2 regions of the Prochlorococcus sp. MIT 0603 genome follow, and region 2 is predicted to be linked to the other one. Evidence: predicted binding sites of a transcription regulator. Region 2 holds the regulator's gene; the other holds the start of a gene.
The links. The regulator NtcA, encoded in region 2, controls nitrogen genes in cyanobacteria. The targets are predictions, from matches to a motif close to GTANCNNNNGNTAC.
Positions count from the first base shown of each region.

Region 1: glnA (type I glutamate--ammonia ligase) is a predicted target of NtcA. The motif match lies at 11,205-11,218, and genes of this name have one in related genera.

Region 1 covers NZ_JNAW01000002.1:578,060-594,591, reverse strand. Annotated here, with positions in the region: gene EV07_RS04940 (UbiD family decarboxylase) at 1-764, opposite strand, end outside; gene EV07_RS04935 (2-phosphosulfolactate phosphatase family protein) at 829-1,560, shown strand; gene EV07_RS04930 (carbon-nitrogen hydrolase family protein) at 1,591-2,412, shown strand; gene EV07_RS04925 (N-acetylmuramoyl-L-alanine amidase) at 2,418-3,515, shown strand; gene murI (glutamate racemase) at 3,512-4,315, shown strand; gene sds (solanesyl diphosphate synthase) at 4,337-5,308, shown strand; gene EV07_RS04910 (HAD family hydrolase) at 5,305-5,982, opposite strand; gene acs (acetate--CoA ligase) at 6,072-8,048, shown strand; gene EV07_RS04900 (class I SAM-dependent methyltransferase) at 8,126-9,193, opposite strand; gene EV07_RS04895 (hypothetical protein) at 9,301-9,534, opposite strand; gene glnA (type I glutamate--ammonia ligase) at 9,728-11,149, opposite strand; gene EV07_RS04885 (pyridoxal-phosphate-dependent aminotransferase family protein) at 11,418-12,557, shown strand; gene EV07_RS04880 (nucleoside deaminase) at 12,547-13,047, opposite strand; gene EV07_RS04875 (pyridoxal phosphate-dependent decarboxylase family protein) at 13,134-14,510, shown strand; gene EV07_RS04870 (YcjF family protein) at 14,613-16,112, opposite strand; gene lspA (signal peptidase II) at 16,226-16,532, opposite strand, start outside.
Region 2 covers NZ_JNAW01000001.1:234,715-251,246, reverse strand. Annotated here, with positions in the region: gene EV07_RS01305 (3-isopropylmalate dehydratase small subunit) at 1-205, shown strand, start outside; gene EV07_RS01300 (DUF3769 domain-containing protein) at 231-2,222, opposite strand; gene EV07_RS09310 (photosystem II reaction center protein I) at 2,322-2,450, opposite strand; gene psbN (photosystem II reaction center protein PsbN) at 2,578-2,718, opposite strand; gene psbH (photosystem II reaction center phosphoprotein PsbH) at 2,805-3,008, shown strand; gene EV07_RS01285 (TatA/E family twin arginine-targeting protein translocase) at 3,041-3,274, shown strand; gene pth (aminoacyl-tRNA hydrolase) at 3,320-3,934, shown strand; gene EV07_RS01275 (DUF3146 family protein) at 3,939-4,196, shown strand; gene EV07_RS01270 (hypothetical protein) at 4,180-4,617, opposite strand; gene EV07_RS01265 (DUF3084 domain-containing protein) at 4,624-5,595, opposite strand; gene ntcA (global nitrogen regulator NtcA) at 5,652-6,335, opposite strand; gene EV07_RS01255 (cob(I)yrinic acid a,c-diamide adenosyltransferase) at 6,639-7,241, shown strand; gene dcd (dCTP deaminase) at 7,241-7,834, shown strand; gene thyX (FAD-dependent thymidylate synthase) at 7,837-8,472, shown strand; gene EV07_RS01240 (thioredoxin domain-containing protein) at 8,474-9,037, opposite strand; gene glmM (phosphoglucosamine mutase) at 9,159-10,526, shown strand; gene trmB (tRNA (guanosine(46)-N7)-methyltransferase TrmB) at 10,552-11,202, opposite strand; gene EV07_RS01225 (DUF3177 family protein) at 11,290-11,901, shown strand; gene ileS (isoleucine--tRNA ligase) at 11,908-14,817, opposite strand; gene EV07_RS01215 (hypothetical protein) at 14,840-15,391, opposite strand; tRNA gene EV07_RS01210 (tRNA-Leu) at 15,830-15,911, shown strand; gene crtR (beta-carotene hydroxylase) at 15,972-16,532, shown strand, end outside.

The DNA.
Region 1 (16,532 bases), on a different contig from region 2:
ACGCCCTCGCCTGCGTATAAACCAGCGAAAAGCCATTCACTTAAAGCTACGGGTATAGGAGTTGCAGCAGCCATTAATAGTATTGGATGAACGCCTACTGCAATTGCTATTTCAAGTTTCTTTCCTAAAGCAGCTGCTTTCCTTAAATGTCTTGCACCACCTCTAACGCTTAACCAATGGACAGTCATTGTAGTTGAAGACTGCTGTTGAAGCCTATACACGCCAACGTTAGGGGTTTTTGTCTCTGGATCTTTTGTTATGACAAGACCGAACGTTATTATTTTTCCTGCGTCTTCTGGCCAGGGTCTAATTAATGGAAGATTATTTAAATTTACCTGTTCTCCTTTTAATATGTTTTGACGGCAAGGTGGTAGTAGATCTAAATCTGGTTGAGCCCTAATGATGTCCCATAAAAGCCCTCCAAATTTTATGGTCTTTTTTAAGTTTTTTGGAGGCTCCGGTTGCTGAAGAGTCGATAATTTTTCACCAAGCATTTCAAGTTCATCTATTGAATTTAGACCCATGCTCCATGCAACTCTTTCTATTGTTCCCAGAAGATTTATAGCAACTGGCATAGATGACCCAATTACATTTTCAAACAATAAAGCGGGGCCCCCCTGGCTTAGTACACGATCACTTATTGCTGCTAGTTCTAGGTCAGGATCAATAGGTTTATCAATTCTTTTAAGTTGCCCTTTCTCTTCAAGGAGACTTAGAAAATCCCTCATATCTTTTGATGAAGGAACTTTTTGAAAGAAATTCATTATTTTCCTCGCATTATGTTGAGTGATTTAGTTACTCTTACTGAGGTTTTCATAGATTAGGACCATGAGGCTTTCTTATTTTCATGTTGCAGATAATGTTCCATTTGATGCTAAGCCAAAAACTTCTATTGTTATAGATGTTCTAAGAGCTACAACCACAATTGCTTGTGCGCTAAATAATGGAGCAGAGGCTGTACAAACTTTTGCTGACATAATTGAACTTAGGAAAGAATCTTCATTTTGGCCATCCTCTAAACGGTTGCTTTTAGGTGAGCGCGGAGGCAAGAAGCTTGAGGGGTTTGATTTGGGGAACTCCCCTGTTGATGTAAGTACAGAGGTTGTATCTGGTAAAAGGTTATTTATGAGCACAACCAATGGGACTCGTTCTTTAGAGCGAGTTAAACATTCACTCAATCTTTATACAATGTCTTTAGTAAATAGAAGAGCTGTTGGCGAAAAATTATTATTAGATGATCCAGAGGATGTATTAATTCTTGGAAGTGGATGGGAAGGATCATATTCCTTAGAGGATTCACTAGCAGCAGGAGCACTAGCATCATTCTTATGTGATTCTGATACAACATCCTGTCAAATTATCAATGATGAACTTATTGCGGCTATGTCACTATGGTCTCAATGGCGCGACAATATACAAAAATGTTTACGTAACTCTACTCATGGTCAAAGACTAGAGAGACTTGGAAATCATGATGATGATTTCCTATGTTGTTCAGAACTAGATACTATAGATATTGTTCCAATACAAAGAGGTAAAACTAACCTTTTCTCTCTTTGATTCATCTCATTACTAAATTGGTATAAGCCATTGTCGGATTTTCTAGCGGCAGCAATTCAGTTGACAAGTACCTCTAACTTTGAGGCGAATCTTTCCATAGCAGAAGAACAAATAGAAATTGCCAGTAGAAGAGGAGCTGAACTTATTGGATTACCAGAAAATTTTGCTTTTATAGGACCGGATGACGAAAGGCTGAATATTGCTTCAACATTATCTCAAAAATGCAGTAAGTTTTTAGTGACCATGGCACGTCGCTATCAAGTCGTTTTATTGGGAGGTGGTTTCCCAGTACCTGCTGGTGATGGTAGTAGGACTCTAAATAGATCTGAAATTGTTGACAAAGATGGACAGCTTCTTGGCAGATACGACAAGATCCATCTTTTTGATGTTGATTTGCCAGATGGAAATAAATACCGAGAATCTGAAACAATTATTTCTGGCCAGAAATTGCCCTCAGTAATAGATATACCTGGATTCTGCAAAGTTGGATTATCTATTTGTTACGATGTTAGATTTCCTGAATTATATAGGTTTTTAGTTGAGCAAGGAGCTGAATTATTAATGATTCCTGCTGCTTTCACGGCATTTACAGGTAAGGATCATTGGCAGGTTTTGCTTCAGGCTAGAGCTATAGAAAATACAGCTTATGTTGTCGCCCCTGCACAGACTGGAATTCATTATCGTAGGAGGCAAAGCCATGGACATGCCATGATCATCGATCCTTGGGGAACTGTGTTGGCTGACGCTGGCGTGCAACCAGGAGAAGCGATTGCGCCAATCGTTACTTCAAGAGTTCAGAGCATTAGGAATCAAATGCCTTCTTTAAAACATAGAAAGAAGGAATTATTCTGAAATTTATGTGGTCAAATAAAGCTGGCTTAAGGTTTGGTTTTGTTTTATACGCATTTTTATTTTTATTTAATGTTGGCTCTGCTAATGCAGCCAGTGCTCTCGCAGCATGGATATTAACTTCAGATGGAATATTGAAGTTAAGAACGGCATCAGGTATACATTTAGATGCTTACTTTCAGGCTGGATATGGGAATAAAGGCGACAGGGTTTGGATAGATTTTCCTGGCGAATTGGCTAAACCTAGAAAACTAAATGGAAATGGACCAATTAAGGAAATAAGGCTTGGTAAACCATATAAAGGCAATACAAGACTAGTTGTTGAATTTAATCCATCAGTATCGCTTAATCCATCTAACCTTAGATTGTTAGGAACATCGCCTAACTTATGGGAATTACGTTTAGTGGGCCTTAAGCCCATTGGCTTCACAAGTATTGGTGAAGGCAATTTGTTAAAGCCTTACAAGGCTTCTAATTATTTAAGAACACCTGCTATTAATTCAACAGATAGATTTGAACAATATGATCTTTCCTCTCTGCCAAGTGTCCAGAGAGGAAGGTTTAATGTAATTATTGACCCTGGTCATGGTGGACCTGATTCTGGAGCTGTTGGCATTAATGGATTAAAAGAAACCGATGTTGTTCTTGAGATCTCAAAATATGTATCAAGTTTTCTTGGAGAAAAAGGTATTAAGGTTCAGTTGACGAGGTATAGAGAAGTTGACTTAGGTTTAGCTAAAAGAGTTCGAATTGCTAATAACTCAAACGCAGATGCGTTCATAAGCATTCATGCCAATGCTACTCGAGGTTTTAAAAGAGAAGTTAGTGGTATAGAAAGTTATTTCTTTGCTGGTATATACGGCAGGAAATTAGCAGAACACATCCAAAAAGCCCTTCTTGACGTACCTGGTGGGAGCCCTGATCGTGGGGTTAGACAGAGTAGATTTTTTGTTATTAGAAATACAAATATGCCAGCTGCATTAATAGAAGTTGGTTTTCTTACTGGTAGGCTCGATGCAAAGCTGCTTTCGCAAAAAGCTTATAGAAAGAAAATTGCTTTTGCAATTTCAAAGGGAATTCTAAATTATCTAAAGGAGTCCTATTGAAATTACGCTTAGCTCTTTTTGATAGTGGACTTGGTGGCTTATCTGTACTACAGAGCATTAAGGAACGTCATAATAATTTTAATGCAATTTATTTAGCTGATACCGCTAGAGTTCCTTATGGGTCTAAAACCCCTAGTGAAATTCGTGACATAGCTTTTAAAATATCTCAATGGTTGCATTGCCAAGATGTAAATGCTGTGGTTGTTGCATGTAATACAACTAATTCTCTGGCCCTAGATGTCATTAAGCAAAATGTAAATGTTCCTGTATTTGATCTAATAGGATCACTTTCTGGAATCTTAAAAGTGTCTAAAGTTGGTATTTTGGCAACACCTTTAACAGTGGATTCATTGGCTTATACAAAAGAGATCCATAGCTTTAGTCCAAGTACTTATGTTATCGAAGAAGCTTGCCCAGACCTTGTACCTATCATTGAAAAAGGTAATTTAAATTCCCCTGAGATTACTACGAAAGTTTATGATCATTTAGCCCCACTTTTGAAAGCAGATGTAGAGGCAATTGTCCTTGGCTGTAGTCATTACCCTCTCATAAAACCGGTTATACGTAAATTGATCCCTTCTCACATCTCCGTAATAAACCCAGCGTCAGGATTAGCAAAAAAAATGGATCCCTTTTTCAATTTCTCTAAAATAGCCTTAGATTCATTAGACAACAGTGTTGACATCCAATTCTGTGTTACTTCTGACCCTATGAATTTCACTTCTCGGGTCGCTCATATGTTAGAAATTAAACCTCAGGTTGAGGTAGTTTCTCTTCATTCCAAGTCCTGCGTCTACTAATATCTCTATAGCAAGGATTTTATGGCCACGGTAACGGATTTGCTTCAGCCAGTTGATACGGATCTTGAGTATCTCCTCAAAGATCTCCGTGTCTTGATTGGAGCAGGGCATCCTATATTGCAGGCAGCTGCCGAACATCTCTTTACTGCTGGAGGCAAACGTATAAGGCCTGGGATAGTACTGCTCTTATCTAAGGCATTATCAGTAGAAGGGAAACTCTCCCCAAAACATCGAAGACTAGCTGAAATAACCGAGATGATCCATACAGCATCTCTTGTGCATGATGATGTAGTTGATGAGGCTGCAACACGTCGTGGGGTTCAAACAGTACATAGTCTTTTTGATCATAAGACTGCTGTTTTGGCAGGAGATTTCCTCTTTGCCCAGGCTAGTTGGCATTTGGCAAATTTAGATAATCTAGTTGTCGTCAAGCTTTTAAGTAGAGTGATAATGGATCTAGCTGAAGGAGAGGTTAAACAGGGTCTTTATAAATATGATTCAAATCAAACTTTAGAAACTTATTTAGAGAAGAGTTATTGCAAGACAGCTTCCTTGATCGCTAATAGTGCACAAGCTGTTGGAGTCTTAAGTAATGCTTCTGATGAAGAATTAAAATGCCTCTATAATTTTGGCAAACAGTTAGGACTTGCCTTTCAAGTTGTTGATGATATCCTTGATTTCACAGCAAGTGATCTTCAATTAGGCAAGCCAGCTGCCAATGATTTAGCTAGTGGATATTTAACAGCTCCAGCTATTTACGCCCTTGAAGAAAAGCCTTTGCTTTCAGAATTAGTTAAAAGAGAATTTTCATATGATGGTGATCTCGATACAGCCTTAGAACTTGTAAGAGATTCCAATTCAATTGGTCGTACCAGAGAGTTGGCTCAAGAATTTGCCAAGAATGCATCTGATTCTATTCGTTGGATTCCTGAATCTCCTTCAAAAGATGCTTTATTGGCCCTACCAGACTATGTTCTTAGAAGACTTTATTAATATTTACTAGCTATCTCGGCTTCATTTAGTACATCAATTAAGCTTTGCACAATATGTAAATTATTTTTTGGATATTTTATTGCTATATTTTCAATACTTATATATTTATTTGTTATCAACCATACTACACAACCAGCTTTTAGTGCAGATGTAACACCTATTTCAGAGTCTTCTATTGCCCAGCATGAGTTTGGATTCTCATTTAATAACTTTGCTCCCAATATATATGGATCTGGCTCTGGCTTGCTATTTTGAAGTTTGGGATTGTCACCATATATTCTTGTTTGTATCAAATCTATCCAGTCGTATCTCCTTGTTTTATAAGCAACTGATTCCTCGGTGCTACTTGTTATCAGAGCTGTCTTAATGTTATTTTTGTAACGCCATCTTACTATTTGTTCTGCTCCTTTGGTTGCTTTAACATCTTTAAGTATTTCTGTATGAATCTTTCTATGGTATTTCAGTAATTTATCTATACTAACAGGTTCTTTTATCAATATCTGTAGAATCTTTGCACATTCGATCTTTCTTCTGCCAAGTAATTTATTTAGTTTCTTATCGCTTATATTTAAACCAAATTGATTAGCTAATTTTTTCCAGGCTAATTTATTTAATGGCTCACTATCTATAAGGACTCCATCAAGATCAAATAAAAATGCTTTGGGTAATATCATTGCGAATGCATGCTTTTCTTTTTAATAAGCATTTCACCTACTTTGTAGATAATTGGCTTGAATTAGACTAATACAAAAAATTATTTTCTATGAGTTCTGATTCATCATCAAAGATAGACACAGTATTACATGAAGAAAGGATTTTTGAGCCTCCCTCTTCAGTTGTTAAGGCATCCACTATAAGAGGCTTCGATCAATATCAAGCCATGGTTGATTCTGCTAAGAATGATCCTGATAAGTTCTGGGGAGATGCCGCTTTAAAAGAGCTACATTGGTTTAAACCTTTTGATTCTGTCCTTGATTGGTCTAATGCACCTTTTGCTAAATGGTTTGATGGAGGTAAAACGAATGTTTCTTATAACTGTTTGGACAGACACGTTAACAACGGGAAGGGAGAAAAGATCGCGATAATTTGGGAAGGGGAGCCAGGTGAAATCAGGAGAATTAGTTATAAAGAACTTTTTGAAGAAGTATGTCGGGCTGCAAATGCATTGAAAAGCATCGGGATATCCAAGGGTGATTTAGTTGCGCTTTATATGCCGATGATTCCTGAGGCTGCAATTGCAATGCTTGCTTGCGCAAGAATTGGAGCCCCACATTCTGTCGTTTTTGGTGGATTCTCCTCTGAAGCTTTGCGTGACAGACTTAATGATGGTCAAGTGAAAGCGGTAATTACAGCTGATGGAGGTTTTCGTAAAGACAAGATTATCTCTTTAAAAGATGCAGTTGATTCTGCTTTAGATGGAAATAGTTGTCCCAGTGTTGAATCTGTTTTGATCGTTAAACGTACTTCTCAAAAAGTAACTTTTATCAATGGTCGAGATTACTGGTGGGATGAGCTGATTTCTCATCAAGCTGTTGAATGTTTGCCAGAGCAAATGAATAGTGAAGATAGACTTTTCGTGCTTTATACATCTGGATCAACAGGTAAACCAAAAGGAGTTGTTCACACAACCTCAGGATATAATTTGTGGGCTCACCTGACTTTTAAATGGATATTTGATGTACGTGAAGAAGAGATATATTGGTGTACAGCTGATGTTGGATGGATAACAGGTCATAGTTACATTGTTTACGGACCTTTATCAAATGGCTCTACAACAGTTATGTATGAAGGTGTCCCAAGACCGTCGAATCCTGGAGCGTTTTGGGAGGTTATTCAAAGACATAAAATTAATATTTTTTATACGGCTCCTACAGCAATAAGAGCTTTTATGAAATCAGGGAGATCAATTCCTGAAAAGTATGATTTAACAAGCTTACGATTGCTGGGAACAGTTGGTGAGCCTATCAACCCAGAAGCTTGGATGTGGTATAGGCAAGTAATAGGTGGTGGTAATTGCCCTATTGTTGATACTTGGTGGCAGACAGAAACAGGTGGTGTGTTAATCAGTCCATTGCCTGGAGCAATACCTACAAAGCCAGGTTCAGCTACCCTTCCTTTGCCTGGAATTGAAGCAGATATTGTTACGGCAGATGGCCAGTCAGTTGAAGCAAATCAAGGTGGATATTTAGTGGTAAAGCGGCCATGGCCAGGAATGATGAGGACTATTCATGGAGATTCTCAAAGATTTAGGCAAAGTTATTGGGAGTATCTAGAACCTATTGATAATAAACTTGTTTATTTTGCTGGTGATGGAGCTCGCAAAGATGAAGATGGATATTTTTGGATCATGGGAAGGGTTGATGATGTGATTAATGTCTCTGGCCATAGACTTGGAACTATGGAAATAGAATCTGCTTTAGTAAGTCATTCTTATGTGGCAGAGGCTGCTGTGGTTGGGAGACCAGATGAGATTAAAGGAGAAGCAGTAGTTGCTTTTGTGACTTTAGAAAGTGGAAAAGTATCAGATCAAACTCTTATGCAGGATTTAAGGAATCATGTCTCAGAAGAAATAGGAGCAATAGCAAGACCAGATGAAATTCGATTTACTGATGCATTGCCTAAAACAAGAAGTGGAAAAATCATGCGCAGACTACTTAGGTCTTTAGCTGCTGGTGAAGAGGTCATAGGAGATACAAGTACTTTGGAAGATAGAAATGTTTTGGATGAATTAAGGAGATAGGAAGAGCTTATAGACTTTTAAATTTTTCTCATATTCTTTTAAATTAGATAAATAATTCTTTTGCTTATGTGTTTAATTCAGGTAGATGGTTTAGTGGCCGACCAAACTTTTGTCATGAAAAATGAGTTTGTTTTTATAGATTCAAATCCGGAATTTGTAAGTCTTATAGTGATGTCGTCTTTTATATAATCTTTATAATAAGGCTCGTGGAATATTCGATGAAAATTTTCTAAGACTTGTGTGAATTGAGGGGAGTCTTGTATTTGAACTGAATCTGCAATAACTAACTTTCCATTTGGTTTTAAAAGACGAAAGCATTCTGAAATAACATTCTGCCTAGCTTGTTTTGGTAATTCATGAAAAAGAAAAACACATGTTATTGCGTTAAATGATTCTCCTATTAGAGATATATTTTCTGCATTTCCTTTGATTAATTGAACTAATTCACTCCCGCTATTATTTAAATATTTACTTGCTTGCTTAAGATATGAAGAAGATAAATCTAAGCCAGTAAGCTCTGCATAAGGGAAGGCCGATCTAAGTTGCTGAAGAGTTCTTCCTGTTCCAGTTGCTACATCAAGAATCTTTATTTCTGATGAACTTGTATCTTTAAAGCTATTTTGAAGGCAATCTTTTATAGGAGATATAACTCTTCTTCTCATGGCATCAGCAGTTCCATTAAAAAGTATCTCCACTTGAATATCATAAATACTTGCTGAGTGATCGCTAAGATAACCATCAGTTTGATGATGGAAATTCTGTAAATAATAATCAGGGTATTTATCTTTATTAATTGATTTTGGTATGTCTTGAAATTTTCTAGATTTTCTTCTGTTCCAAGTTGATGGCATGTCTAACCATACTAGTGGGTACTTTGCAAACCACTCTATCCAAGGGGCTTCAAAAAGAAGGTTCTTAGGATAAAAGCCCTTTTCTGCTTCTAGCCAGTCAATATCTTCTAGCTCTTTAATAGATTGTCTTAATTTAAGTAGTAAGTCCGTAGAAATTGGGGATGTTTCTGGAATGGCTTCAGGTGCTATAACCTCCATCAACTTTGTACTTATCTCCTTATGTACTATCCCAACAAGACCTTTGCCTTGCTGAAGAGTTTTATATGCAATTTTTGCTAGGCTTGGCTGAGCCATAAACCTTTTCAAGTTTTATCTATTTCAACAGATTTTTAAGCCAACTGAGAGAATTAAATATTTTCTGTTGCTAAGAGAATTATATTTTTGTATATCAAGCAATATTTTCATTGATCGGGACATAATTGGTTGGGAATTTCCTTCATTAGAGCTTGTATGTCATCCCATGAATAATTTGGTTCAGCTTCTCTTAATTGATTGATATCCTTTTGAATGAATTTATCTATATCTTTAGCTTTTGAACAAACACCAGAAAGATCATTTCTATTTAATTTACTTTCAATATTAACCATCATCTTATTGAATTTATTTATATAGGTTTTGTTAAAGTCTTTTGGCAAGTCTTTCCCCTTTATTGATAGGACTATAATTATTAATGAAAATATAATAGGTATAATTTTATATTTATATACCTTTTTTTTTATAAATCTAAGATTGCTGATAATATTCATATTAGAAAATAAGCAAGATAGTATATAACCTTGCTTATTTTATAATGTTTAATTTGAAAAAATGTATAAATAGGCTTATTTATTATGCGTCATAGTACATAAAGAATTCATGAGGATGAGGTCTTTGCCTTAATTGCTGAACTTCTTCATACTTCATTTCGATGAAGTTATTTATAAAGTCATCATCGAACACGCCACCTTCAGTTAAATAATTATTATCTCTATTTAGTGCATCCAATGCATCATTTAAGGATGATGGAACTGTTGCAATCTTGGCAAGTTCTTCTGAGGGAAGTTCAAATAGATCACGATCTTCTCCTTCGCCTGGATCTATTTGATTCTTAATACCATCAATTCCAGCCATTAGCATTGCGCTAAAGGCTAAATAGGGATTTGCTATAGCATCACCAGGTCTAAATTCTAACCTTTTTGCTTTTGGACTTGGTCCTGTTAAAGGAATTCTAATAGCAGCTGATCTATTACCTTGGGAGTAAACAAGATTTACTGGGGCTTCAAACCCTGGTACTAATCGTTTATAGCTATTTGTTCCTGGGTTTGTGAAGGCTAAGAAAGAAGGTGCATGTTTAAGAATGCCACCTATATACCATTTGGCAGTTTGAGATAGGTTGGCATATGTATTTTCACCGAAGAAAAGTGGTTGCCCATCCTTCCAGAGACTTTGATGGACATGCATGCCAGTTCCATTGTCATTCCAGATAGGTTTTGGCATAAAAGTTGCTGTCTTGCCATATTTTTTGGCAATATTCCTAACAACATATTTATATGTCATTACGTTATCTGCTGCGTTTATAAGTGAAGCAAATTTCATTCCAAGTTCATGTTGACCTGGTCCTGCAACCTCATGATGATGTTTCTCTATAGGTATTCCTAGTTGACCCATGAGAAGTAACATCTCAGAACGCATGTCTTGAGCAGTATCATTTGGAGCTACTGGGAAATATCCTTCTTTATATTGTATTTTGTATCCTAGGTTGCCACCTTCCTCTAACCTTGCTGTGTTCCAAGGGGCCTCAATAGTGTCTACGCTATAAAAGGAAGTGCCTTCTTTTGAGTCATACCTTACGTCGTCAAAAATAAAGAACTCTGGTTCTGGTCCAAAGAAAGCTACATCAGCTAAACCTGTAGAAGATAAATAAGAAAGTGCTTTTTGAGCTAAAAATCTTGGACATCTTGAATAGGGCTCCCCACTCCTTGGCTCTTGTATTGAACAAATAATGCTAAGTGTTTTGTGCTTATAAAAGGGATCTATCCATGCAGTTGTAGCGTCTGGGACCATTGACATATCTGACTCATTAATGGCTTTCCATCCCCTTATGGAAGAGCCATCAAAGGCTAGCCCTTCCTTGAAAGAGCTTTCTTCGATCATGTCTGATGTAACGGTTAAATGTTGCCATTTACCGTGGATGTCAGTGAATTTAAGATCAATGAGCTCAATACCCTCATCTTTAATTTGTCTAAGTACATCCTGTGGAGATTTGCCCATGGATTTTTTTATAGATATATTCCAACAAAAGTAATTACCATAGCAATCTAGTTTTGTATCAATAAGTACTTTTTCGCACTATTTCCCTTTAATTCCTAATGTTTGTGCGACTTTTTAATTTTTATTTGGTTATTAGAAGCTATTTCACCTTGGTTGTCAGCATTGCAATACCTAAAATTAATTTCACGTTCATACCTATAGATGTATAGGCTCTTGGTTAAGTAATTATTCTTTTTAGGTCTTGGCGACAACAAAAGCTAACTCTGAAATGTTGAAAACTTTTGACACGTCACTATCAGCTCTTTCGGTTCCAGAGAGGCTATTACTAGGTCCAGGACCTTCTAATTCTCACCCTTTAGTGCTGCAAGCACTGTCCAATCAGCCTGTTGGTCACTTAGATCCTTTTTATATTGATTTAATGGCTGATGTTCAGAATCTATTACGGCATGTCTGGCAGACAACAAATAGATTAACTCTTCCAATGAGTGGCACTGGTAGTGCAGCAATGGAGGCAACAATTGCAAATATTGTTGAACCTGGGGACACTGTCCTTGTTGCCATTAAAGGCTACTTTGGTCATCGATTGGCTGACATGGCCTCAAGGTATAAGGCAAATGTTCAGACAATTCAAAAACCCTGGGGACAAGCCTTTTCTCTTAATGAACTTGAAGAGTCTTTAATCAAACATAAGCCTGCTGTTCTTGCTCTAGTACATGCAGAAACATCTACAGGTGTTTGTCAGCCTATGGATGGAATAGGCGATTTATGTCGAAAATATAATTGCTTGTTGATTTTAGACACTGTTACATCACTTGGAAGTATCCCTTTGTTTTTAGATGAATGGAAGGTGGATCTTGCTTATAGCTGTAGTCAGAAGGGCTTAAGTTGCCCTCCAGGTTTAGGCCCCTTTACTATGAATAAAAGGGCAGAAGACAAATTGAATGCAAGGACAAGCAAAGTATCTAATTGGTATCTTGATGTGTCCCTGTTAAATAAATATTGGGGTAGTGACCGTGTTTACCATCACACTGCACCAGTAAATATGAATTTTGGAATCCGAGAAGCACTTAAACTTATTGTTGAAGAGGGTTTGGAGAACTCATGGGAACGCCATAGAGAAAATGCAAATAGCCTATGGACTGGCTTAACCCAACTTGGTATTGAATTACATGTTGATGAAAATCTAAGGCTTCCTACTCTTACTACAGTTAAAATACCTGATGGCATTGATGGAAAAGCTTTCACACTTCATTTATTGCATAAGCATGGCGTTGAGATTGGTGGTGGATTAGGTGAATTAGCAGGTAAGGTCTGGCGAATTGGTCTTATGGGCTACAACTCTCAATCAAAGAATGTTGAAAGAATCTTGAACCTTTTCGAGACACAATTGCCTAAATTCAAGTCCTAGTTATTTCATTTCTTCTATCAGCAAACCACTTAGACAATGCTTCTTTAGCTTGGTCATTCAAAATCCCTCCTTCAATAGACATTTTATGATGAGCGCTTTGATGTTTTGAGAGATCTAATGAGCCTCCTAGTCCACCTCTTTTTTTATCCACGGCACCAAAAATAACTTTGCCCATCCTTGCTTGTATAAGAGCACCTGCACACATTTGACATGGCTCTAGCGTTACTATCAATGTACATTCGTTAAATCTCCAATCTCTTTTTATCCAGGAAGCCTGCCGAAGAGCAATTAATTCAGCATGGCCAAGGGGATTGAAATATTTATTTCTTGTATTTGTTCCATGGCCTATACAATGCCCGTATTCATTCAAGATAACAGCTGAAACAGGTACCTCACCTTGAGAGCCAGTTCTATTAGCTCTTTCAAGCAGAATTTCCATCCATCTTTCTGTTTGTGTATCCTTAAGTTTTACCGGTTGATAAAATTGCATTTTTCTAGAACAACCTTTTTAATTTGAACATAATGAATATCGTTCTTTGTTAACTCTTTGGTATAAATATTTGAAAGGGAAATCCATTGGAATTTTTTGCACCTCCTGATCGCACTGATCCTAAATTTAAGTCATTTTTAGAAGGGGCTTCTAGTGATCTTTGTGAGTGGTTGTCTTCTACAACTAATAGAGGCCCTTTACCATCTCATTTTGAGTTGCCTGATATAGGACCACGTTTAGATGGATTGTCTTCTTCTGAGATGTTAGATGATTTGCAAAAAATTATGGCCGGATCATATCAGCCATCTCATCCTGGAGCACTTGCTCATTTAGACCCACCGCCTCTTACTTCTTCAATTGTTGGAGAATTGATAGCTGCTGGACTTAATAATAATTTGTTGGCTGAGGAGCTTTCACCTAGCATTACTAAATTAGAAAGAAGTCTATGTAAATGGATTGCAAATAAATTTGAGATGCCAGAGACTGCTGGTGGTGTTGCTGTTAGTGGTGGAAGTCTAACTAATTTAATGGCCTTGTTAGTAGCAAGGTCTAATGCCAATCTGTTATGTGATCCTAAAGCTGTCGTCTTAGCTAGTACAGAGGCACATGTCTCAATAGCGAGAGCTATATCAGTTATGGGACTCCCTCCAGAGGCATTAGTCAGGGTTCCTACCGATAATTTTGGATGTATGTCTATTAAATCTTTAACTGAACAGTTTCATAATATAAAATCTCAAGAGAAAAAATGCTTTGCGATTGTAGCAACAGCAGGTACTACTGTACGAGGATCTATAGATCCCTTGACTCAAATTGCTGATTTTTGTCACAAAGAAAAAATATGGCTGCATGCTGACGCTGCAATAGGAGGAGCTTTTGGCTTGTCATCATCCACTGCAAGCCTCGTGAAGGATATTTCTAGGGCTAATTCTGTTACTGTTAATCCGCAAAAACTTCTTGGGATTACAAAGACCTCCTCATTATTATTAGTGTCTGATATTAAGGATCTTTTTACCTGCTTTTCTACTGGTTATCCATATTTAGAACCATCTTATGGAAACGATTATCAGGGAGGTGAACTTGGATTACAAGGTACAAGACCTGCAGAAGTTATTAAATTATGGCTTGGACTAAGACAATTGGGTGCTAATGGTATTCAGTCTTTACTAGATAAGTCTATTGATCGTAGACGTTCTCTTTATGAGAGACTTGATAAATCCAAATTTGATATTATAACCGGCCCATTGCATTTAATAGCTTTTACTCCTAATGATATCTCCAAACAAGATGCAGAGGTATGGGCTATAAAATTAAGAAAAAAATTACTAGAGCATGGCTTTATGCTATCGAAGCCATGTTATAAGAACCGTACTTATCTAAAGGCTGTAATGGGTAATCCACATACTAAAATTAGTCACATTGATAGTTTAGCAGAACTCATTAATCACCCCCTTGAAATCTCATGAACAAGGATCGTGGTAAGTGTGTGGCAATTATTACTGGTATCTTTTCTATTTTAATTGGAGCTCTATATTTGCTGATTATAACAATATTAGATTCTAGAGGGCCTATGCTCCCTCCTCCTCCTGAAGCCTTGAGTATGGTGGAAGTTGTTTTTTCTTTTTATTCATATCAACCGGTTGGACAACTCTATCTATTGCAATTCTAATAAACTCCCTTAGGTTGGTTTCTCTTCGATTTAAGTCATAGTGATATTGAACAACCTCTTGGATTCCACCATCACCCCAATTTTGGTTTTGCTGGAAATATGTGACAAAACTTTCACCTGCAACTTTTGTTAGCCATGAGGCGGTAATACTTTGAATGGTTTTTCCAATTAAATACGTAGGTAAATGTAAGGTTAATGAATTACTTATGAGGGATACGCCTCCTTTTACTATCCCGAGGCCAGCAATAGTTTGGCTAACTGATATTGCTAGGTTTTTAGCTCCATCTTTCTTTAATTCTACGCCGTATATTCTTGCTATTTCCATTACCATTCTACTGTTAACAACTGCAGTAGCTATTAAATCTACTCCAGGTAAAGGTGTTATAAGAACAACTCCACTACTGATCCAAGAATACTTATCTACACATCTATTTGATTCTATGAAACGTTGTCTATTCAATAATTTTCTCCCTGATTCACCAAGGTTTCTACACTGAAGAAGAATATTGTCAGCTATTAGCTCTTCTCCTTCACTATGCAAAACAAATGATATACGCTTTATAAGTTGATTTATCTCAGGCTTGGGCTGTAAAGGTCGACTACCTGTATTCGGTATTGATTGAGGTGATGCAGAGATAGTAGTTATATCGTGAGGCTCTATTAACCCATTGCAATGATTCCTTATTAAGGATATTAGCTTCATTTCTTCTCTTTCACTAAGTAGATCACATTTGTTTAGTGCAATTATTAGTCTTTTACCAACCTTAGAAAGATTGGTAATTACTTTCATTTCAAATGCTCTTAAATCTGAATCTACAACAAAGATTATTAAATCGGCTCTACTGGCTTTTAGAAGAGCTTCTTGTTCGCGAAGACGACCATCCTCGCCTCCTTCAAGTATGCCTGGAGTATCTATTATCTTTATCCCTCTTGTAAGGCCTTTGAGATGTAGCCGATATGAACCTGTACGTTTAGTAGAACCCATGCTTGGATCAATTTCCCCTACTATTCTGTTAAGAAGAGCACTTATTAATGAAGTCTTACCGCTTGATCCTGTGCCAAATACTACAACGACTAAATCACCTCTTAAGAGCATCTTTTCTACTCGTTTTTTTTCATGCCTTAATCCCTCAGAAGCAATCTTATCTTGTATAAGTTGGGTTAACTGATCTATGCTATCTAAACTCTTAATTGCTGCATCGCTTCTATCTTTTGGAAGGTTTTTTGTGATATTATCAGTTCTAATCGAAAAAATTAATTTACGTAATATCCTCTGTATTAATGTTCTTAGGTTCTTCTTTGTAAGAATAGTTAATAGTATAATTGATAATATTATTGTCTGTAAGTTTATAAGTTTAATTATTGCTCCAATCAGGCTGAGAAATGCTGCTACTATCATTAGTAACAGTAATGATCCTATTACCTTCCTTTTATTTTGCATATGAATATATTAATCTGATTTTAGAATGATAAATAATCTCATTATAAAATTGATGTCAATACCCTTATGGGCTAATTGTTCCGGCTGCTTGCGTAGTCTAAGCATATGAACATCAGAGCTAGATTAATTGCGATATCAGCTATATTGAAAATAGGAAAGGTTATTGGTATAAGTTGAATAAAATCAATGACATATCCTAGTCTCCATCTATCCAGACCATTGCCTATTGTTCCACCAATTAAAAATGAAAATGCAATGAGCTGGTATATATTATATGTCAACTTATTTGTGACGTAGCGTATCAATACGATGGCAACAATAAGACTTAAAACACCTAGTGAAAATGTGTAATTACTAAATATGTTAAAAGCTGCACCA
Region 2 (16,532 bases):
AGCAAAGTTTCAATTGGATATTAAAAAGAAATTACTTACATCTAAAGAAATTAATATACCTTTAAAAATAGATATTGGAGCTATGGAGATGTTGATATCAGGAAGATGGGATGCAACATCAACTTTACTAGAAGAGAAAGAGAAAATAAATATAGTAAGAAGCAATCTTCCTTACTTAAAAAATTTTCAATTTGGTTCTTATTGAGAAAATCGTGACTATGAATAAAAAGCTAAAAGGAACTAGGATTACCTTTAAAGTCAAATCCATTCAAGCGAAAACTTAAGCCACCTGATTCATTCTTATAATCATAGAATAAACCAAATTCATAAGCCCTACGTTGCCACATAATTGCTAGCTTAGAAGATATTGAATCGCCATAATTCGCAGAATTAGTGTCTATATTATATTCATTGATATTTTTAATAATAATTGGTCCTAATAATTGCTGTGTTAAATCAATCTTTAATTTAACTAAATCCCTATCATTATCAAACTTAAATGGGCTATCCCCACTTTTAAATGTATAGCTAGGCAGAATAGATAACTTTGTATAATCAAAATATTTTCTCCGTAAATTACCCAAAATCAACTCTGGTCCCAGCCCAAATGTTATGCTAGTCTGATATTTATTATTGTTATAAGAGCTAATAGATGTATTCATAATAGCATTTAAATTAATTCCAGTTTGTATATTTTCTGCTGAAAAAGGAGAGGCAATGTATTTAGCAGGTAAATTATTTAATGAGGTAAATATTGGGTAATTAAATTTAAACTCTGAAGAGAAATTTGTCCTCAAAGAAGACATAAGTTCTAAAGAGTCAAGCCTTTCAGCCTGATATTCGCCTAATCCAATTCTGAAATTATAATCATATTTAATCTTACCAAATTTTGAAGATCCATTTTTATCAAAATCTATTCCAAATGCTGTATATATATCTGTATTACCCAAAGAGCCATTCCATACTTTCTCGCGATACAATGCAAAAATATTAGCCCTTAAATCTTTTATCTCATTTAAATTAATTTCCTTCGAAAAATTTGCAGCATACCTTGCACCATTTGCAAATTTTTTTCTATTAAAAGTAGTAATATCAGCCTCAATTTTACTATTCCAATTTAGAAAACTACCATCTATCTCCGCCTCTAATCCAAACAAGTCTTCTAAGTTTGTAGAAGTAGTTACTTTTGAACTATTAAATGTTTTACCATTCTCAGGATATGCTGAAGTCTCTCCACTTATTGAGCGTTGTAGTAAGTACTGAGGCTGAAGTGATAAAGAGTATTTATCACCAATTTGTACAGATCTAAGTTGCCTGCCAATAAAAACACCATCCCTATCTTTTCCATCAACTCCTAGAATCCAGTTTTGAGGTTTTTCTTCTTTACCTATTTGAAACCTTCTATTTCCGATAGGTATTCTTAAAAAGTCTTCTAATAGAAGATAACTCTTTTGAGCAGTAATATTTGCATTCTTTAAACCTAAGTTATTTTTCTTAAGTTCAACTTTATAAGATTCAATACGAATTTGAGCAGGGTTAAAAGGATCATTAGTAAAGCTTACTTTTTCAGCTTTCCAGCCATCTTTATAAATAAGCAACTTGGATGCTTTTATGCGCCATTTATTGACAGAATTACTTTCTTCATCAAAATTTTCTATTGTTTCCATATCAAGCCTAAAGCCACCTTGGATAAGGAAGCCATCTACTAACCGAACATCTCCAAAATCAGTCTGATTATTTTCTCTATCCTTAGATTGTTTTAAAGAAATTGGTTTATTTAAATTTAGATCTTTAGGGATTAGTTTTATATCAATTACACCATAAACATCATAAACTTCACCTTTATTTTGAACAAGGTCATATTTAAATGAGCTAGCCTCTAAATAATTACCTTTAGTATTAAAAACAACATTACCTGTAGCTATTATAGTTTTATTTAATCTATCAACTTCAATTCTATCGGCCTTAATATTACCTCCATGAATTAGTGCTTTAACATTGCCTTCTGCAACAAATAAGTTTTCTTTTTCCCAATATTGGCTATCAGCAAGAATTTGCAATTCTAAAAATATATCATCTTTTTCTAGTTTTACGTCCTGATTATTTTGAGCAATCTCACCTAAAGATTTTGAGAATGCCAAACAAGCCTCTGAAGGAGAAAGAAGCAAAAAGGCCACAGATGCTGAACTTGCAAGCCAGCCAATAGATACTATCGCCGCCAAAATCTACTTGCCGACGAAGAAAATAATTGCATAACCTAATAATACTGGCCTAATTTGCACCAATATTTAGTTGTTTTTAGGGGAAGTCAGACTAATCTCTCAATCTTGAGGGCCTTCTAGGTCTTTCCTGGCTGGTGTCCTTGTTGGGTCACTAGCTAAGAAGCCAAAGAGGAAAACACCAACAAAAAAGAAGACGACCGTGTATACCGAAATCTTTAGGGCAAGCATAACTAGCTCAATTGACTATAGAAACAAATGTATCTTATGGGCAGTTGTACCCTGTTTGCCCCAATTATTACCTTGGATTGAAATGTTTCTATGCTGTTTATCTAAAAAGCCGATGTTCATATAGTTATTAATCGTCATGATCATCCCATGGATCCTCAAGGGCTCTAGAGGGCGGACCAAAGGCTGTATAGACCCCAAACCCAGTCAAGCCCAATAAAACTACCAGGACAGAAACTGCTATAGAAAGAGCGGGAGTTGAAGTTTGCATCAAATCTTTTGAAAGGTTGCCAATCTTAGAGGCTATTTCACATACAATATCCAAAATTACTCTTTAACCGAGGCTAGAAACTAAAAATGGGACAAAAAACTGCTCTTGGCTCTCTCCTTAAATCCATTGGTAATTCAGGGCAAGGCAAAGTTGTAGCAGGTTGGGGAGCCGTACCTGTAATGGCCTTAATTGGCTCTCTACTTCTTGTTTTTCTTGTGATAATGCTCCAGATTTACAATCAATCTCTCCTTTTACAAGGCTTCTCAGTTGATTGGAATGGTGTTAATTAAGTCATAGAAATCTGACTTAATATTTTAAGAGTATGAACATCTTTGGTGTGGGACTGCCTGAAATTGCAGTCATAGTTGCACTTGCTTTGGTGGTTTTTGGACCAAAAAAGCTTCCAGAGCTAGGCAGGAATATTGGGAAAACTCTTAAAAGTCTTCAGAAAGCATCTTCTGAGTTTGAAAATGAACTTCAAAAAGCAATAACTGATTCAGATGATGATGACAGGGAAAAAGATGCTGATTCAAATGATCATAAAGATTTACCTTGAGAAAATAAAAAATATAATTCATATAAAGCACTTTCACTAAATAAAATGAGCTTGGGTTATTTCCAGTTGATTGCTGGCCTAGGTAATCCTGGCTCAAAGTATATAAAGACAAGACATAACGTTGGTTTTATGGCTTTAGAAAAGCTAGCTGAAAGGGAATCAGCAACATTCAGCTTCAACAAAAAGCTTTTTGGACATGCAGCGCATATTGGATCTGGAAAGCAACTAAAAAGGCTTTTAATGCCTAATACTTATGTTAATGAGAGCGGGCGTTCTATTGCTTCTGCAATGCAATGGTTTGGACTTGATGAAAAAGAATTGCTGATAATTGTGGATGATATGGATTTACCATTAGGCAAATTAAGGCTGAGAGAAGAAGGAGGCTCTGGAGGACATAATGGACTTAAAAGCATAATTTCACATATAGGAAGTCAAAGCTTTTGCAGATTAAGAATTGGGATTGGCTCGCCTTCAGCAATACAAAAAGAACGTAAGAGTAAAACTGTTAATCATGTTCTTGGAAGGTTCACAAAGGAAGAGAATCAAATCATTGAAAAAGTTTTAGATAAAGTGATTAAAGGGATTGATATTATCGAGGAGTTAGGATTCAAACAAGGCTCAAATTTCATTAACTCTGCTAATTCAGAATTAGAGGCATAACACAATGAGAAGGCAGCCTTCTACAACAGCTTATCTAAAGATTTATAGTCAAAATTTTTCAACAAAATGTATTCAAGGGGAGGTTTCTGCTGGTGATTTTAATTGGTGTTTTGATTGGTATTTTAGCAATGGAGAGCTTCTAGTAGAGCCACCTCTTGGAAGAGCACTTATTCAAGATGCACTATTACGTTTTTTAATTAAATCTGATTACTCTCTTGAAGCTGGAGGGGATTATAACTTTACTATTAGGGCCAAATTCTAATTTCTATAGGCTTTTCCCAGTTAAACTTCTTCTGGTAATAATCTTCTATCAATATCAAGGCAACAATTGCATCGAGATGTTTTGGTGGAAATATTAATGTACTTGGCAACCATCTAAAAACAAGCTTAGGTGGACAAAGTTCTAAATATCTTGTTTTTGCTCGAAGTGTAGTCATAGCCTCATCTACAACTTTAATGATACCAATACCATTTAAAGAAAGTTGATCATTCCAATATTTACTTGTAGTTCCATTGCCAAGAAGAATTAATTCAACAGAATAAGCACTTCTCCAAGAATTAATTAATTTTATTACAGAAGATTTTTCTACTGTTTTACCGTCTATAACATTAAGGCCATTTATTTCAGCTAATAATAATCCACATTTCTTATGGCCAGGGTCTATTGCAATAACATTTGTCATCTATAGTTAAAGTATTGTTTTAGTTGCTCTAAGAGTTACAGAAACCTTTTCTGCAGTATCACTTTTATTCGTAGAAATAGCATCTAATTTTAGAATACTATCTTTATTAGAATCTATTTTTTCTAAGAGATTTTTAACAGAGTTAGAATCTACTTGTATTTCCGAGACAAGGGATCCTCTTCTCTTTACTTCTGCTAAAGTTGATGCCAACAATATTTTTATTTGTTTTTGAAGTAATGTTTTAGATATAGAATTATTTCTTAAGTTAAGGCTTGCTATTACTTCACCCTTTACAACAATGTTCTTATTAGGCAGTGCCTCTGGGAAAGCATAAACAAAACTCTCTCCTAAAAGTACATTACTAGCAGAGCGAATATTTATCACCCAATCCTTATTATCAGAAACCTTTTCTTCCAAGCTAGCAATATGGTCACGCCTTACTAAAACAATTCTCCTTACAGGACTTTTACCAGGACTAACTCTAATAAAAGCATTAAAATTTGCTTTTCTTAGTATATTTTCTATTTCCTCTTTAACATCTGATTTATTATCAAATTTCACTGAGAAAGTTCCTAAAGATTGCCCACTATTTATGACCACTTCCCCTTGACGAAACGCAAATAAATCTTTTCCAAGTTTTACAAGTTCTTTCTCAGCTTTCTTGATTTTCACTTCAAGTGCTTCTCTTTGCATTTTTAAAGGAAGTAAAGCCTGTCTACTCTCTTTCAATCGAGCCTGAATATCATCCAATTCAAACAGGCCTATTCTTAATTCCCGACTCACCAAAAGCATTAAACTCAATGAAAGTGCACTTATCAAACTCCCAGTAAGAATTGTTATCAGAACAGCTGTTCGACGAGGGCGCAATTTAAAAACACTCAATCTTGCCTTACCAATACGGCTGCCGAGCATGTCACCAAGTGTTGAGAGCACTCCCCCAAGAATCAACAAAGCAAAAATAAGTATCCAACCTGCCACTTCAAAAATATTTATTAAGTAATTAGAATAAGTTTAATAGCTTAGGGGAAACAATTTTAATTAAAACGTTTAGCTAAAGCAATTGGGTCAAAAACAGTTATTTTCTTTCTATCAATCTGCAATAAACCAAGGTTCCTTAGATCTCCAAGCAATCTTGTAATAGTAACCCTAGTAGATCCAATAGCTTCAGCAATTGACTGATGAGATAGTTTTAAATCAATCGTAATTCCTTTATCACTCGGCACTCCAAAATCCCTGCAAAGCACTAGGAGGAAACTTACCAGACGAGAAGACATATCGCGATGTGTCAAAGTCTCGATCATAGTCTCTGTTTGCAAAACCCTACTAGACAAGCCTTGAAGAAGAAGCAACCCAACACCACTATCATTTTCTATAGCATTTCTTACTGAACCAGCAGGAGCAGAACTCATTTCAACCTTAGTAAAAGCAACAGCATGATAAAAACGGTCAGATCTATGGCCTGTCAAAAGTGAAAGAACGCCAAATAGACTATTTTCTCGTAACAATGCAACAGTGATTTCCTCACCAGACTCATAAACCCTTGTAAGACGTACAGCTCCTCTTCTGATCAAATAAACTCTTTCTGCAGGATCGCCAGGAAAGAATATTGTCTTAGATCTCTCTACAGCTTCATTAGACGCTCCATCTAAACCTCTAATAACATCAAGAAGGGTCATTGTAGCTTTGGTGCTTCCATTCAGCTGATTTTGCGATTGCATCCCAACTGGCTGGTTGGAATAACGACTGATCGAGCTAGCATTAGCTGCCATCTTCTCTAACCAATTCAAAGGACGATAAGAAGTGCGGATAAAATTACATGTAGCAAAAACAACCGTTTTCAACTTAAACAAGAGTATAAAGACGTTTCCAGTTTTCAAAGAGGTAAAGGAAAGGTTATGAAATTAGAAAAAATATCAATTTATCATCAGATAAACGCTATAGATAGTGTCAAAATACTTGTGAAGGTTTACACCTCCGCTACATTTAAAAAATCCTTCTAAAAGAATGATTTTAAGCATTTCATGACAGCAAGTCCAAGGCTAAAAAGTGAATATTCTACCGATTATCCATACGGGTTAAGGCCAGTCAGTGCATCCAAAGGCAAAGCAAAGCTTCAAATTATTTCTTCACAAGGGCAATTACAGGTCTATACCGCACCTTATAGAGGAAGTTTCTCAGTAGTTCTTAGCGAAGCACTTCGTTCTGCAGGATTAGGTAGCAAGGTTTTGATAGCGCAGTTCTTAAAAGGTGGCGTATCTCAAGGACCAGAAAATTCAACAAGCCTTTGCGGAAACTTAGAATGGCTAAGACCTGATTTTTATGGCTGCATAAGTAAAAGTGAGAATTCTAATAATGCGAATACAGAAGATTTTCTAAGCACTAAAAAGGTTGTGGGTGATATTTGGGAAATATGTAAAGACAACTTGATTAATAATACTTTAGATAAGCTCGTTTTAGATGAGATAGGCCTGGCAATTGATTTTGGCTTTATTTCTGAAGAAGATTTGATAACTACACTAGAAAATCGTCATGATTCTATTGATGTAATTATTACAGGACCATCTATACCCACTAAAGTTTTTGAAGTAGCTGACCAAGTAACCCAATTGAGGTGCTCTAAATAATGTTGAAAAATGATCGCTGGATTATCGAACAATCACAAGTGGGAATGCTTGAACCTTTTCAAGCAAATCTTGTTAGACATCTAGAGCCTAATTCTAAGGAACGACCTGTACTCAGTTTTGGTTGTTCCTCTTACGGTTATGACCTACGTCTTTCTTCAAAAGAATTTCTTATATTTCGACACGTGCCTGGAACAATAATGAATCCCAAAAAATTTAATCCTAAAAATTTAGAATCAACTCCCCTTGAAAAAGATGAAGATGGTGAATACTTCATCCTTCCAGCTCATTCATACGGTTTAGGCGTTGCCCTAGAGAAAATGAAAGTTCCAGCTAATATCACTGTTATTTGCCTTGGGAAAAGCACATACGCAAGACTAGGAATTATTGTGAACACAACACCTGCTGAAGCAAGTTGGGAAGGTCATCTAACACTCGAATTCAGCAATAGCTCTGGGGCAGACTGCCGTATATATGCAAATGAAGGGATTTGCCAATTGCTTTTTTTCGAAGGTGATCCTTGTGAAACAACTTATAGCGATAGAGAAGGTAAATATCAAAATCAACCTGAGAAGGTTACTCTTGCCAAAATTTAACTATGAATAATGTACATCTGGTCACAGCTACTCCAGATGCTGAAAAAACCATGGCATACATTGCCAGGGTTAGTAATCCTAAAAATCAAAGCAACGAAGATTTTGAGAAATTAATTAAATATTGCATAACCCATGAACATTGGAGTGTATTTGAACAAGCATATATGACCCTCCAGATAGAAACTAATAGAGGGATTGCAGCTCAAATTCTTAGACATCGATCATTCACCTTCCAAGAGTTTTCTCAAAGATATGCTGACAGTTCTCAACTAGGCGCAATCCCTATACCTGATTTAAGAAGACAAGATACAAAAAACAGGCAGAATTCAATATCTGATTTAGATGAAAATGTTGCGGACGCCTTTAAAGAGAGAATAGAAAATCAATTTAAAAACACCTTAATTCTTTATCAAGAAATGCTTGAAAATGGAATAGCAAAAGAATGTGCGCGATTCATCCTTCCATTGGCAACTCCTACAAGGATCTACATGACAGGTTCATGTAGATCATGGATACATTATATAAACTTAAGATCTGGACATGGCACTCAACAAGAGCATCTAGAGATAGCAAATAATTGCAAAATAATATTTTCCAAGCAATTCCCCTCAGTCGCCCATGCTCTTAATTGGAGATAAGTTAACCATGACTGCGAGGGGATATATTTCTCGTAGGAATATTTTCATTTAAATTCGAAAATAGAACTTTATTAGTATCAATATATTCTACTCCATTTATTTGTGGCAGTTCTCTTTGATTTAATAAAGAAAGTGCAATTTGATCAAGCTGATTAAAATCTTTTAAACCTATTGATTCTCCTTTCAAATGGCCAAGATCATTAAACAACTCTAATTTAGGTATTCCATTAACATTGTATGTATCGATAAGATCTAACCACTTGTCATTATCAACATTTAATAGCACAAAATCAATAGAATTATCATATCTCTCTTTTAAACTAAGTATAGAAGGACCCATTTCTTGACATGCTTCACACCAATCAGCATAGAATTCTATTATAGTAGGACGGTTATTATTCAAAGCAATCTCTGGCTTAAGTGAATTTCTAGCAAGTAATTCTAATGGATTCTCTTGTTGAAAGCCATTCCTTATAAACAACAGAGCTAAGGCTATGAAAATAGAAATAATTAGCAAAAAAACTCTTTGCCATTTTCCTAATTCCACTAATTTGGAATTTTGCACAACAAAAACATTTCTATTGTTAGTTTGCCATCTTAAAAATCACTTGTGTGTGAAATGTTTCAATATGAGCTAATCTTTCAGTAGTTTGGAATCTTTCTTTTCTCAAATGTCCACCAATGCAATGCATCATGCGGGTGGAAGAAACAAGCATAAAGATATAATTTTCTTTGGTACTGATGGAATTCGTGGAAATGCTAAAAGACTTTTTACAAATCAACTTATTTACAAAATTGGATTTTGGTGTAACAAGATCCTTTCAAACCAAGGTCCGATTCTTATAGGACAAGACTCAAGATCAAGCAGCTCAAGAATTTCAAATGGATTAGCTGATAGCTTAACGTCTCAAGGTAGAGAAGTATGGCTATTAGGACTTTGCCCAACACCTGCAGTTCCACTTTTAATTAAAAAATACAATTTATCAGGAGGGCTAATGATCTCAGCTAGCCATAATCCTCCAGAAGATAATGGAATAAAAATTTTTGATGCTAATGCAAAAAAGATTTCGACTGAAAAGCAAAGAATTATTGATGCAGGACTACAAAAAGAGAAAGTAATCAACTCAGGAAGGAAGGGAGATGTAATCAATCGGCACGAAATCTTAAAAGATTACGAGGAAAGTCTTTTGAAAACAATTGGCTTAGAAAATTTTGGAAAGATACCCATTGTTCTAGATCTTTGCTGGGGATCTGCAACAGCTTGTGGAGAAAAGATTTTTAAAACTTTAGGATCTAAAGTGACCTGCATAAATGCAAAGCCAGATGGGGGGAAAATAAATGTCAATTGTGGCTCGACTCACCTCAATCAACTTATAAAAGCTGTAATCGAAAGCAATTCTGAAATGGGTTTTGCTTTTGATGGTGATGCAGATCGAATGATTGCAGTTGACCGGAAAGGTCGCGTAGTAGATGGAGATAACATTCTTTTTTTATGGGGCTCGGACTTACAAGACAAGAAGAAGCTTAAAAATCAAAGATTAATTGCAACTGTAATGTCTAACTTAGGTTTTGAAAAAGATTGGCAAAAGCGAGGGGGCATACTCCAAAGGACTCCAGTAGGTGATACCCATGTTCATCAAGCAATGATTGATAGCAAAGCAGATTTAGGAGGTGAACAATCAGGGCATATTTTATCTAGGCTTAATGATTTATCTGGAGATGGTCTTTTAACTGCCATACAACTATCCAAAATTTGCAAATGCAAAGGCATGCAACTTTCCGACTTGTTAGATCAGAGCTTCACTCCATACCCACAAAGATTAATTAATATACCTTTAGGGAGTGATAGTTCAGAAGATAATATATACGGATCTGAAAAACTTAGTACATTAATTGCGGATGTTCAATCTGACATAGGCAATGAAGGTAGGGTTTTAGTAAGGAAAAGTGGGACAGAGCCTTTACTGAGAGTAATGATTGAATCAATGGATAAGTTCTTAATAGAGTCTTGGGCAAGTAAAATATCTAAATTAGCTCAAGAAGAGTTAAATTAAATTCATCTAATCTCAAAAGATGAGCTCATGAATCTATTGTTACATCATTTGAATTCCTTACATAAAGCTTGCGATATATGGGTAAACCTTTCTGAATACAATATTCCTCTCTTTCTGTAACAAAGCAATAGGGACTATAAGAATTTAGTGATTCATCTAAGTTGGAAATTGTATTAAAGCAGTTGCTCATATCAATTAAATAAATAATTTCATCCATAAGGCTCAGAACATCTGTCTGTATAAATAGTTCAGCACCTGGATCTAAATTTGCAGCCAATAAAAATAATAAAGAAGGTTGCATAAGTCTTCTTTTCTTATGCCTTTTTTTAAACCAAGGGTCTGGGAATTGAATAGAAACTCTTTTTACTTTGGACCTTCGTAAATTCAAAAATAATTTTTCTAAACTCACATTAGCATTGCAAAATAAAAATCGAAGATTGTTCAAGCCTGATTGAACCCTCTCTTTTTCAGCTGCTATTACAAGTGGTTCGCGAATCTCAATTCCTAAAAAGTTCCATTTGCTAAAAGACCCAGCCATTTTTAATAAAAACCTGCCTCTTGCACAACCAATATCTAAATGAATAGGTAAATTAGAATCATGGAATAATTCGTCAAGTGATGGTAGGTCATGATTAAGCTGAAAAAAACGGCTCAAAGGGTTTACATGTTGACGCACGATCTAATAGTTTTTGATAGTTTTTTAGCTGAAGCTTTCTCTAAGGCATTGTAGGTTGATAATAGTTAAGTAGAAAGTTTTTTTTCTGTGGCAGAAATCTCATACCACTCACTGGTTTGGCTCAACTACAGGCTAGGAGCAACATTTGCATTTGGACTCCCATTAGTCCTTTGGCTTTGGTCTTTTTGGAAAAAAGAGTCCTCTATTACCAGACTTTTATCTATTTACTGGAAAATTGCTAGCCTAATGATAATAAGCATGTTGTTATTAACTGGCAATAGACCTATTGGCTATTTAACTTCTTTTATATCACCATGGTTAATCATCTTTTCGATATGGTTTTGGATAGATCTCAATGAAGAAATCAACGAGCTTCCTACGAAGAAAGCATTACCTTTTCTTCTAAAAGCCTGGCGATGGTCTATTAGTTTTTTTAGTTGTTTTTTTATAGCACTTTCATTTAGAAGTCTAAGTTGCATGAATGAAGTAAGTGGAAATAATTGCACATACTGGAGAGAAGCTCCGTCAGGATTAAATCTATTAATAAAAAGCATATTTAATTTCTTATTTGGTGCAAGCTGGACAGAGGCATTATCAGCATTTATAGGTTACTTAGCATTAATTATTTACTTAGTAGGAATAATTCAATGGGCAATTATAAGACTGCCGAAGCAAGGAAGAATAGCAGGGGGATTTTAAAATTATTTAAATTATTCTATTGAGAGTTTCAACACATCTACTACATAACAATGGATGATTAGCATGCTTACCAATATCACTTTCATAATGCCAGCACCTCGCACATTTAGATCCTCTAGACTTAGATATTTCAATAATAGCCATTTCTTCTTCTTTACAGAAAAGGACTTCAGCCCATGGCTCTCCTCCAATTTGAACTTTAGATACAAGTAACAAATCATGGATATTATCAACTTCTAAATCCCCATTTTCTTGAATAAAGCTCAATGTTTCTTTCAGAGTATCGCTCTTAGGAACAATTCGAACAGAAGATTCAAGAGAAGATCCTATTTCTTGCTTATTTCTACAATCCTCCAATCCACGATTAACAGAAGCTCTTAGTTCTCTAATATGATTTATTGGTTCATTTAATGAGTTATCTCTCCAAGCATCTGGTAGGTTTGGCCATCCTCTTTGAAAAACAGACTTTTCTTCTAATGAATAGGGTATGTTTTGCCATATATCTTCTGCCATATGACATAAAACTGGAGCAATAATTCCAGCTAATTTCTCAATAATCAAAGATAAAACATATTGACAAGATCTACGTCTTGAATCAGAAGGTGCACTTACGTACAACCTATCTTTGGCAATATCTAAATAGAAATTAGATAGGTCAACAACACAAAAAGTTTGTAGTAATTGAAAAAATTTTATGAAATCATAACTTTCAAATGCGTTTGTAATTTCATCAAACACCTCTGCAGTTCTATTCAGCATCCAACGATCTAAAATCGATAAATCATGAACATCTAAAGAATATTTAGAAGGGTCAAAATCATGAAGGTTACCTAATAAATATCTTGCAGTATTTCTTACTTTTCTATAAACATCAGACAATTGTCTCAATATATTTGAGCCAATAGGTACATCCACAGAGTAATCCACAGAACTAACCCAAAGCCTTAAGACATCTGCTCCAAATGGAGGGTCTAACTTCTTGTTATTTCCTCCATTAATGATCACCAAAGGATCAACAATATTACCTAATGACTTACTCATCTTTCGTCCATTTTCATCTAAAGCAAAGCCATGAGTGAGAACTTTTTTATATGGAGCTTGACTGGTTACGGCTACAGAAGTAAGCAATGAAGATTGAAACCAACCTCTATGTTGATCTGTACCTTCTAAATAAAGATCAGCAGGATAATTCAAATCCTCATGTTTAAAGGTGACTGCAGACCAACTCGAACCAGAGTCAAACCAAACATCCATAGTGTCTGTGCCTTTGATCCATTGGTCAGATTGTTCTGAATAGTGACTTGGCAACAATTTCGAGACATCTAATTCCCACCAAATATCTGCACCATGTTTCTTAATCAATTGTTCTATATGGTCAATAGTACTTTTATTCAAAAGCACATCATCACCATCCTTTGAATAAAAAACTGGAATAGGAACGCCCCACGTTCTTTGCCTGGAAATACACCAGTCTCCTCTATCATTCACCATAGCTTTAATACGCTTCTCACCTGAAGCTGGCAACCATTCCACTTCCTCAATTGAATTTAAAGCTTGCTTGCGAAAACCCTCAACAGACGCAAACCACTGTTCTGTTGCACGAAAAATGGTTGGTTTCTTTGTCCTCCAGTCATATGGATATTTATGAACATATGGTCTTTCTTTTAATAATAATCCTGAGATTTTCAAATCCTTAATAATCTCATCATTAGCATCTTTCAAAACATTCAGGCCTTCATATTTCCCTGCTTCTGCAGTGAAAATACCTTTTGAATTGACAGGGCAAATGACAGGTAAATCATATTTGATCCCGGTATTGAAATCATCAAGGCCATGTCCAGGTGCTGTATGAACAATTCCTGTTCCAGACTGGGTTGTTATATAACTTCCACCTATAACAAAAGGACTGATTTTTTCAAGTAGAGGATTCTTATAAAAGCAACCCTCAAACATTGCACCTTTAACACTTGCAATTTTCTCTAAAGAAGAGCCAATCTCTTCGCTTATATCTTGCAAAAGATCCGAAGCAAGAATCAATAATTGATCAGTAGAATCTTGAGCAAGTACATATTCAATATTTTGATTAACAGCTACAGCTGCATTTGCTGGTAATGTCCAAGGAGTAGTTGTCCAAATTGCAACTTTTACTTTTTGGCTTAATTCAGCTTGGTCAAGAGGTAAATTTAATCCTTGACTAGCAAGTGATTTATACAACGGCTCAGAGATTTTAACTACAGGGAACGCAACATATACACTTGGACTTGTATGGCCTTCAGGATATTCTAATTCGGCTTCTGCTAAAGCAGTTCTAGAGCTTGGGCTCCAATGAACTGGCTTAAGGCCCCTATAGATATATCCTTTCAAAGCCATTTCACCAAATAATTTAATCTGGGCTGCTTCATATGTCTTTTGCAGTGTTAAATAAGGGTTACCCCAATCACCCCAAATTCCCCATCTTCGAAAGCCCTCTTTTTGACTTGAAATTTGTTCTGACGCATATTCTGCTGCCTTCTTGCGCAATTGAATAGGGGTTAACTCCTCACGCTCCTTCCTCTTTAATTTTTGCAGTACCTTTAATTCAATAGGCAAACCATGGCAATCCCATCCAGGGATAAAACGAACTTTCCTTCCTCTCAAAATCTGATATTTATTAATAATATCCTTCAAAATCTTGTTTAAAGCATGACCCATGTGGAGAGTTCCATTTGCATATGGGGGGCCATCATGCAAAGTGAAATTGGTGCCCTTATTTTTCAAGCCAAGTTCAAAATCAATCCCATTATCAAACCAGAATTTTTGGAGTTCTGGCTCACGCAAAGTTGCATTGGCTCGCATGCCAAAATTTGTCTTCAAAAGATTTAGAGATTCTTTGTATGAAGGACTATTTTCGCTGTCCTTAGGTTTTTCGTTATTCACAATGAAAACTAATTAGAAAATATTATGAAACATCAGAAGGAATATTCTTAGAAGTTAAGGTTGGATCCTTATCTGGCACTACTAAACTCTCATCTTTAATATTAGCCTCAAGAGAAGAAAGCTGCTCTGATTCAAGAGTCTTATCTGAATTATTTATTTCTGGGCGAACCCATTTCTTGCCGATTTGACTTGGCTTTGGCTTTGGCTTGAAAAGCATGACTATATCAATAAAAATCGACCCTAATTTGGAAAAGGCAGACAAGGTCTGATTCAAACTATTTTTCCAACGCAGAAAAGTTCTTAAGTTATTCTTTTCCTCGACAGTAAGCTGTTGCCATCTAAACTGTGAGATCTCTATCAAAAGCCTAGCAATAATTAACGCACCAAATAAGACCGCAAGCATAGGAGATCCATTAAACCTTTCTTTGCTTGTAATTAATATCAAGCCCAAAACCATTGTTAATGCACCCCAAATTGAATCTCGAGGCCGACTTAATTCAGTAATTAAAACTGGCAATACCAAAATCAAGAGACCTAACAAAATAGAAAGATTTCCAATAATGACTGAAAACATGGCTTCTAAAAGAAAGATCCGTAATCCTTATCCTTATTTTGTCTATATTCTTGAGCAGAGTCCATTCATATAATTAGTCGATAACAAAATTAATTTCTTTTATTAGTTAATGAATATTGTGCCCAAGACCTATATTCATATTTGAGGATTCAAAGAAAATTGTCTTTTCATGAATCATTCAATTCATTGTGAGAAAAATCATGGGTAGAATTATAGGTTTTCATGATTCTGAAAAACACCTGCGAACATCTAGATATCTTGAAAGAAGAGACCCGTAAAGAGCTATTAGGCGAACTAATTAAAAAGATTCAATTAAACTTGAATTAAACAAATCGATTCATCAATACGCTGAACAATTAGTCCTAAAAGACTTAATGAATGGCTTATTAGCAGCTATAATAACCAAAGATCAGGGATCCCAATTCCCAAGATCCATTGGCCCATCTGGCGGAATTGGTAGACGCGCTGGTTTTAGGTACCAGTGACTTCGGTCGTGGGAGTTCAAGTCTCCCGGTGGGCATGTATAAATCTTACGTTCATTCGATATGGATTTTCTACTATGTTGTAATCCAAAGTATCAATGAAAAAAACAATACTCTCAGTTAACGCCAATGCATCATCATCAAAATTTCAATCATATGCTTACTGGCAAGAGCGTATTAAAGAATATCTTGATCCTCCAGGGATAGTAAATCCAACAGTAGGGCTATTTTTAGGTGGCTATACAATAGCCTTTCTTGCAATTTGGCAATGGTACAAAGGTGTTTGGCCACTCCCTGTATTAGTTGGTCTTGCTTTTCTTGCACTACATATGGAAGGAACTGTAATTCATGATGCATGCCACAAAGCAGCCCATCCGAACAGATGGATAAACCAAGCAATGGGTCATGGAGCAGCAATATTACTAGGGTTTAGCTTCCCAGTTTTCACAAGAGTTCATCTGCAACACCACTCAAATGTAAATGATCCCAAAAACGATCCAGACCATATAGTTAGCACCTTTGGGCCAGTATGGCTGATTGCACCAAGGTTTTTTTATCATGAGTATTTCTTTTTCCAAAGAAAACTTTGGAGAAAATATGAATTAATGCAATGGGGAATGGAGAGGGCTTTATTTATTACGATAGTAATTGCGGGAATA